DNA from 2 places in the Isoptericola sp. MSGPD8_1_ISO-PGPR-S23-394 genome. Region 2 is predicted to be linked to the other one. Evidence: predicted binding sites of a transcription regulator. Region 2 holds the regulator's gene; the other holds the start of a gene.
The links. The regulator HrcA, encoded in region 2, represses chaperone genes, less so after heat shock. The targets are predictions, from matches to a motif close to TTNGCACTCGNNNNNNNCGAGTGCNAA.
Positions count from the first base shown of each region.

Region 1 (3,402 bases), 820 kb from region 2:
TCCAGGCCTGAGCGACGACAGCTCGTAGATTTCATACCCACAGCGAAAGGCGACGGCCGGTCGTCCCGGGAGCGAGGCTCCCAGGACGACCGGCCGTCGTCGTGCGTGGCGCGGTCTACCGCGCCGAGCGGGCGTGGATCAGAAGCCCATGCCGCCCATGTCACCCATGCCGCCACCGTCGCCGGCCGAGGCACCGGCGGGCTCCGGCTTGTCGGCCACGACGGCCTCGGTGGTGAGGAACAGCGCGGCGATCGACGCGGCGTTCTGCAGCGCGGAGCGCGTGACCTTGACCGGGTCGTTGACGCCCGCGGCGAGCAGGTCCTCGTACACACCGGTCGCGGCGTTGAGGCCGTGACCCGGGGTGAGACCGCGGACCTTCTCCGCCACGACGCCGCCCTCGAGGCCGGCGTTGATGGCGATCTGCTTCAGCGGGGCCGAGATCGCCGCGTTGACGATCTGCGCACCGATCGCCTCGTCGTCCTCGAGCTCCAGCTTGGCGAACGCGGCGGCACCGGCCTGCAGGAGCGCGACGCCACCACCGGCGACGATGCCCTCCTCGACGGCGGCCTTCGCGTTGCGCACCGCGTCCTCGATGCGGTGCTTGCGCTCCTTGAGCTCCACCTCGGTGGCCGCACCGGCCTTGATGACGGCGACGCCGCCGGCCAGCTTGGCGAGGCGCTCCTGGAGCTTCTCGCGGTCGTAGTCCGAGTCCGACTTCTCGATCTCGGAACGGATCTGCTGCACGCGACCGGCGATGAGGTCGGCGTCGCCGGTGCCCTCAACGATGGTGGTCTCGTCCTTGGTGACGACGACCTTGCGGGCCTGACCGAGCTCCTCGAGCGTGGCGTTCTCCAGCTTGAGGCCGACGGTCTCGGTGATGACCTGACCGCCGGTGAGCACGGCGATGTCCTGCAGCATGGCCTTGCGGCGGTCGCCGAAGCCCGGGGCCTTGACGGCGACGGACTTGAAGGTGCCACGGATCTTGTTCAGCACCAGGGTCGCCAGGGCCTCGCCCTCGACGTCCTCGGCGATGATCAGCAGCGAGCGACCGGACTTCATGACCTGGTCGAGCAGCGGCAGCATGTCCTTGACGTTCGAGATCTTCGACTCGACGATCAGGACGTACGGGTCCTCGAGGACGGCCTCCTGGCGCTCCGGGTCCGTCTCGAAGTAGCGGGCGAGGAAGCCCTTGTCGAAGCGCATGCCCTCGGTGAGCTCGAGCTCGAGGCCGAAGGTGTTCGACTCCTCGACGGTGATGACGCCTTCCTTGCCCACCTTGTCGAGGGCCTCGGCGATGAGCTCGCCGATGGCGAGGTCGCCGGCGGAGATCGCGGCCGTGGCGGCGATCTGCTCCTTGGTCTCGACCTCGACCGAGGCGTTGAGCAGCTGCTCGGTGACCGCCTCGACGGCCTTCTCGATGCCGCGCTTGACGGCGATCGGGTTCGCGCCGGCCGCGACGACGCGCAGGCCCTCGCGCACGAGCGCCTGGGCGAGCACGGTCGCGGTGGTGGTGCCGTCACCCGCGACGTCGTCGGTCTTCTTGGCGACCTCCTTGACGAGCTCGGCGCCGATCTTCTCGAACGCGTCCTCGAGCTCGATCTCCTTGGCGATGGAGACACCGTCGTTGGTGATCGTGGGGGCGCCCCACTTCTTGTCCAGGACGACGTTGCGGCCCTTGGGGCCGAGCGTGACCTTGACGGTGTCGGCGAGCTGGTTGAGCCCGCGCTCCATGCTCCGACGAGCTTCCTCGTCGAACGCGATGATCTTGGCCATGGGGACTGATCCTCCGCTGTGGCTGGTGGACGGTCGACCGGTGCCCGCGACGGACGACGCGCCCCCGCACCGTTCACATCACGGGCGTGGGCGTGCCTCACCTTTCGACCAAGGTTGTTCACCCCGGCTGTCACTCGACAGTCGAGAGTGCTAACCCATTATTGGCACTCTCCACCCGAGAGTGCAAGACGTTCCGCCGCCAGCGCACAGCGCTCCCCCGCCCGGGCCCGTCGACGCCCGGCGTCGGCACCCCGGACACGGCGAAGGCCGGCGCCCCCGACGCATCGCTGCGCCGTCGGACGCCGGCCCTCGCCGACGCTGCCCGTCGAGACCTCCGCGGTCAGAGCGGGCGGACCTGCTCCGCCTGCGGACCCTTCTGACCCTGGCCGACCTCGAACTCCACCTGCTGACCCTCGTCAAGGGTGCGGTACCCGTCTGCCTGGATCGAGCTGAAGTGGACGAACAGGTCCTGTCCGCCGTCGGCCGGCGTGACGAAGCCGTACCCCTTCTCGGCGTTGAACCACTTGACGGTGCCCTGAGCCATCTACTTCTCCTCATCGTTCTGGCACACGGGGCCGGTGCCCCGCAGTGGACAGGAGACTAGTGGTGAAGGTCACTCGAAGGGAAGCATCCTCGCAGGGACGTCCCCCTCCTCGGCGAGCGACGCCGGCTACTCCGCGATGTCGAGGGCCTCCTTGACGACGACGACGACGTCACCGCTGGCCAGCGGCTGCTGCGACGTCTCCTCGGCCGGGATGCCCATGATCGCGGCGACCGCCGCCGCCGTCTCCGCACGCCCCTCGGCGTACCAGACGACGTTGGTCGACTGGCCCGAGTCGCCGTCGTAGTTGTTCGCCTCGGTATTGGTGAAGCCGTGCTCCGCGAGCGCGTCGGCACCACGCCCCGCCTCGCCGCTCTCGCCGCTGTCGTCGTTCAGCACCCGCACGAGGGCGCCGGTGTCGCCGGCGGCGACGAGGGCCTCGATGTCGGCTCCCTCGTCGGTCTCCTCGTCGCTCGGCTCCTCCGACTCGTCGTCCTCGGACCCGTCGTCCCCGGCACCGTCCTCGGCGCTCTCGCCGTCCGTCGGCTCCTCACCGTCGGCCGGCTCCTCGCCCTCGGCCCCCTCGGCGTCCTCACCGCCCTCGGAGTCCTCCGGCGCAGGCGACTGCTCGGAGGCCGCGGGCGGGTTCGCCTCGGGCGTGTCCCCGCCGTCGGACAGGTAGGCGACGATGCCGACGCCGAGGCCGGCGAAGACCACGGCCACGAGCAGGAACGGCCACATCGAGCTCCACCCGCTCCGGGGCTCGCGGTGGACACCCACCGGCGCGCCCTCCGGACCGCGGACGTCGAACTCGTCGGGCGGGTACGGGTACTGGCTCTTGGTCACGCCGGACAGGGTAGCGGTTCCCCGTCGCGAGACCTACAGCCCTTGTTCAGCGTCCCGGTCAGCATCGCGCCGCCGCAGGTCAGCCGTTCGTGCCGTCGAGGCGCCGGGCCGTGCGGGCGCGCTGCCGGGTCGCCCGCATCCGGCGCAGCCGCTTGACGAGCATGGGGTCGTGCTCGAGCGCGGCGGGGGTGTCGATCAGGGCGTTGAGCACCTGGTAGTACCGCGTGGCCGACATGTCGAAG
Region 1 is NZ_CM176517.1:676,252-679,653, reverse strand. It holds gene groL (chaperonin GroEL) at 139-1,773, opposite strand; gene cspE (transcription antiterminator/RNA stability regulator CspE) at 2,114-2,317, opposite strand; gene AC3RJ8_RS03100 (LytR C-terminal domain-containing protein) at 2,444-3,160, opposite strand; gene AC3RJ8_RS03095 (DUF3263 domain-containing protein) at 3,240-3,402, opposite strand, start outside.
Region 1: the regulator HrcA is predicted to act here: its motif matches at 1,901-1,927, upstream of groL (chaperonin GroEL).

Region 2 (3,402 bases):
CTCGAGGACGACGAGGACGGGACGCTCGCCGGCCAGCGTGGTGAGGAGCTCGGTGAGCACGTCCGGTGCCCGCCCGCCGTCGATGTCGCGGCGGACGTCGACGAGGCCCGGCATGATCACGCCGAGGGCGTCGGCCGCGGGACCGGCCGCGGCGAGCGCGTCGGCACGGCCCAGGGCGGCGACGACGTCGCGCAGCACGCCCTCGACGCCCGCGTACGGCACGGGGCCGGACCCGGAGCCGGCGCACTGGCCGCGGGTCACGAGCACGTCCGGCGGTGCGGTGGCGAGCAGCTCGGTCAAGAGTCGTGTCTTGCCGATCCCGGCCTCGCCGGCCAGCAGCACGGTGCCGCCGGAGCCCTGACGTGCCGCTGCCAGGGCGCCGCGGAGGGTGGCGAGCTGGTCGGTACGGCCGACGAGCGGGGACGGATCGAGGGGCACACGGACATCGTGCCAGGAGGCCGGCTGGTCGTGCTTCTCCGCCGCCGCGCTCGTGCTCACGCCGGACGACGCCGCAGCAGGGCAGGGCGGTGGCGCCGCGCCGTCGGGCGGCCTCTGTCCGGCCGGCCGGACCCCGGCTCCGGCTCCGTGGCCGGGGCGGGCTCGGGCTGCCGGGTGGCGCGGCGCTCGCGGACTTGCCGTGCCTGCTCGACGCGTCGGACCAGCTCCGCCTCGCGCAGCCGGTGCTCGGTGAGGTGTTCGAGGTGCATGGTGGCCTCCCTGGACGGCTCCGACGGGCCCGGGCGGCCCGTCGCGATCCACTCTCGTCCGCTGAGGCAGGCGCGCGGATCGGGCAGGTGCCCGGTTCTCGGGCAGGTCGGGCCGCCGGGGCGTGCCTGAGGTACCTCAGCCACGCGGACGGGCTGCGGTGCTGTCGGCGGGGACGCGTAGGATGGCACTCAGCGATCGAGAGTGCTAAGTCATCGGGAGTGGTCAGTCACCGGGGCGCCGCGGGTGCTCGACGGAGGGAGGCGCAGGAGTGAGCGAGGAACGTCGGCTCGAGGTGCTGCGCGCCATCGTGGAGGACTACGTCACCACGCGCGAGCCCGTGGGCTCGCGCGTGCTGACGGAGCGTCACCGGTTGGGCGTCTCGCCCGCCACCATCCGCAACGACATGGCCGCGCTGGAGGAGGAGGGCTACATCGCCCAGCCGCACACGTCGGCCGGGCGGGTGCCCACCGACGCCGGCTACCGGCTCTTCGTCGACCGGCTCGCCGAGGTGCGTCCGCTGACCGTTCCCCAGAAGCGGGCCATCGAGACGTTCCTGTCCGAGGCGGTGGACCTGGACGACGTCCTCGTCCGTGCCGGGCGACTGATCGCCCAGCTCACCGGACAGGTCGCCGTGGTGCAGTACCCGTCGTTGCGGCGGTCGGGGCTGCGCCACCTGGAGCTCGTGCCGGTGGCCGACGACCGCCTGCTGGTGGTCGTCATCACCGACACCGGCCGGGTCGAGCAGCGGTTCTGCGAGGTGCCCGTGACCAGCGACGGCAGGACGGCGCTCGACGAGGCCACGCTCGCCGAGCTGCGTGCTCGCCTCAACGCCGCCGCGGCCGGCAAACGGCTCGCGGAGCTGCCGGTGGCCCTGACCGCGGTGGTGGAGGCCGTCGGCCCGGCCGTGGCCGGCGTCGCCGGCGTCGTGGCCGACCTGGTCGTGGACACCCTCGGCCAGGAGAGCGAGGAGCGGATCGTCCTGGCGGGCACCGCCAACCTCGCGCGCTCCGAGTCCACGTTCGAGCAGGGGCTGAGCCCCGTCCTCGAGGCGCTCGAGGAACAGGTGATCCTGCTCGGGCTGCTCACCGAGATGTCGACCGACGGCGTCGGGGTGCGCATCGGTCACGAGAACCGCCTCGACGGGCTCACGGAGGCCTCGGTCGTCGTCTCGGACTACGGTTCGGGCGGCGACCCCGTGGCGACCCTGGGCTCGATCGGTCCCACCCGCATGGACTACCCCGGCACGATCGCCTCCGTGCACGCCGTGGCCCGCTACCTCTCCCGCGTGCTGCCGAGCTGAGCCGCGCGGGTCCCCTGACCAGACTGCGTACGTCACCGAAGAGAGAGCTGTGACCGACTACTACGAGATCCTGGGCGTCGAGCGCGATGCCTCGCCCGAGCAGATCAAGAAGGCCTACCGCAAGCTCGCCCGCGAGCTGCACCCGGACGTCGCGGGCGCCGACGGCGAGGAGAAGTTCAAGGACGTCGCCCGCGCCTACGAGGTGCTGTCCAACCGCGAGAAGCGCGAGCAGTACGACCTCGGTGTCGACCCGACCGCCCCGGGCGGGGGAGCGGGCGGCGGCTTCGGCCAGGGCTTCGGCTTCCAGGACATCTTCGAGACGTTCTTCGGCGGCGGCCAGGCCTCCGGCCCGGTGCCCCGCGCCCGGCGTGGGCAGGACGCGCTGGTGCGCATGGACATCGACCTCGTCGAGGCGACGTTCGGTGTCAAGCGCGAGCTGCAGGTCGACACCGCCGTGGTGTGCGGCACCTGCAGCGGCAACGGCTGCCGGCCCGGCACCGACGTGCGCACCTGCGACGTCTGCCACGGCCGCGGCAACGTGCAGCGCGTCGCGCGGTCGTTCCTGGGCCAGGTCATGACGACGGCGCCGTGCGCCGCCTGCCAGGGCTTCGGCACCGTCATCCCCGAGCCCTGCGCGGAGTGCTCCGGCGAGGGCCGCGTGCGCTCGCGGCGCAGCCTCACGGTCAACGTCCCGGCGGGCGTCGACACCGGCACCCGCATCAAGCTGACCTCGCAGGGCGAGGTCGGCCCCGGGGGCGGCCCTGCCGGCGACCTGTACGTCGAGATCCGCGAGAAGGCGCACGACGTGTTCGTGCGTCGCGGCGACGACCTGCACTGCACGCTGCCGGTCCCCATGACGGCGGCGGCGCTCGGCACCGTCCTCGAGCTCGACACCCTCGACGGGCTCGAGGAGATCGACCTGCGCCCGGGGACCCAGCCCGGCCAGATCATCACGCTCAAGGGACTCGGCGTCGGCCACCTGCACGGCAACGGTCGCGGCGACCTCAACATCCACGTCGAGGTGCAGGTGCCCACGGCCCTGGACGACGAGCAGTCCGCGCTGCTGCAGCAGCTCGCGGGCCTGCGCGGCGAGGAGCGCCCCGAGCCGCGCCTCGTCGCGGCGCACCCGGGGGTCTTCTCGCGGCTCAAGGACAAGCTGAGCGGCCGCTGACGTGAGCGCGAGGAGCCCCCGCGGAGGTACGCCGAGGGACGAGGTGTGGCGGAGCGAGGCACCGCAGTGGTCACGTGACAGGGGTGCAGCGTGAGCGCGAGGAGCCCCCGCGGAGGTACGCCGAGGGACGAGGTGTGGCGGAGCGAGGCACCGCAGTGGTCACGTGACAGGGGTGCAGCGTGAGCGCGAGGAGCCCCCGCGGAGGTACGCCGAGGGACGAGGT
Region 2 is NZ_CM176517.1:1,494,248-1,497,649, forward strand. It holds gene AC3RJ8_RS06600 (helix-turn-helix transcriptional regulator) at 1-498, opposite strand, end outside; gene AC3RJ8_RS06605 (hypothetical protein) at 495-707, opposite strand; gene hrcA (heat-inducible transcriptional repressor HrcA) at 977-2,008, shown strand; gene dnaJ (molecular chaperone DnaJ) at 2,058-3,179, shown strand.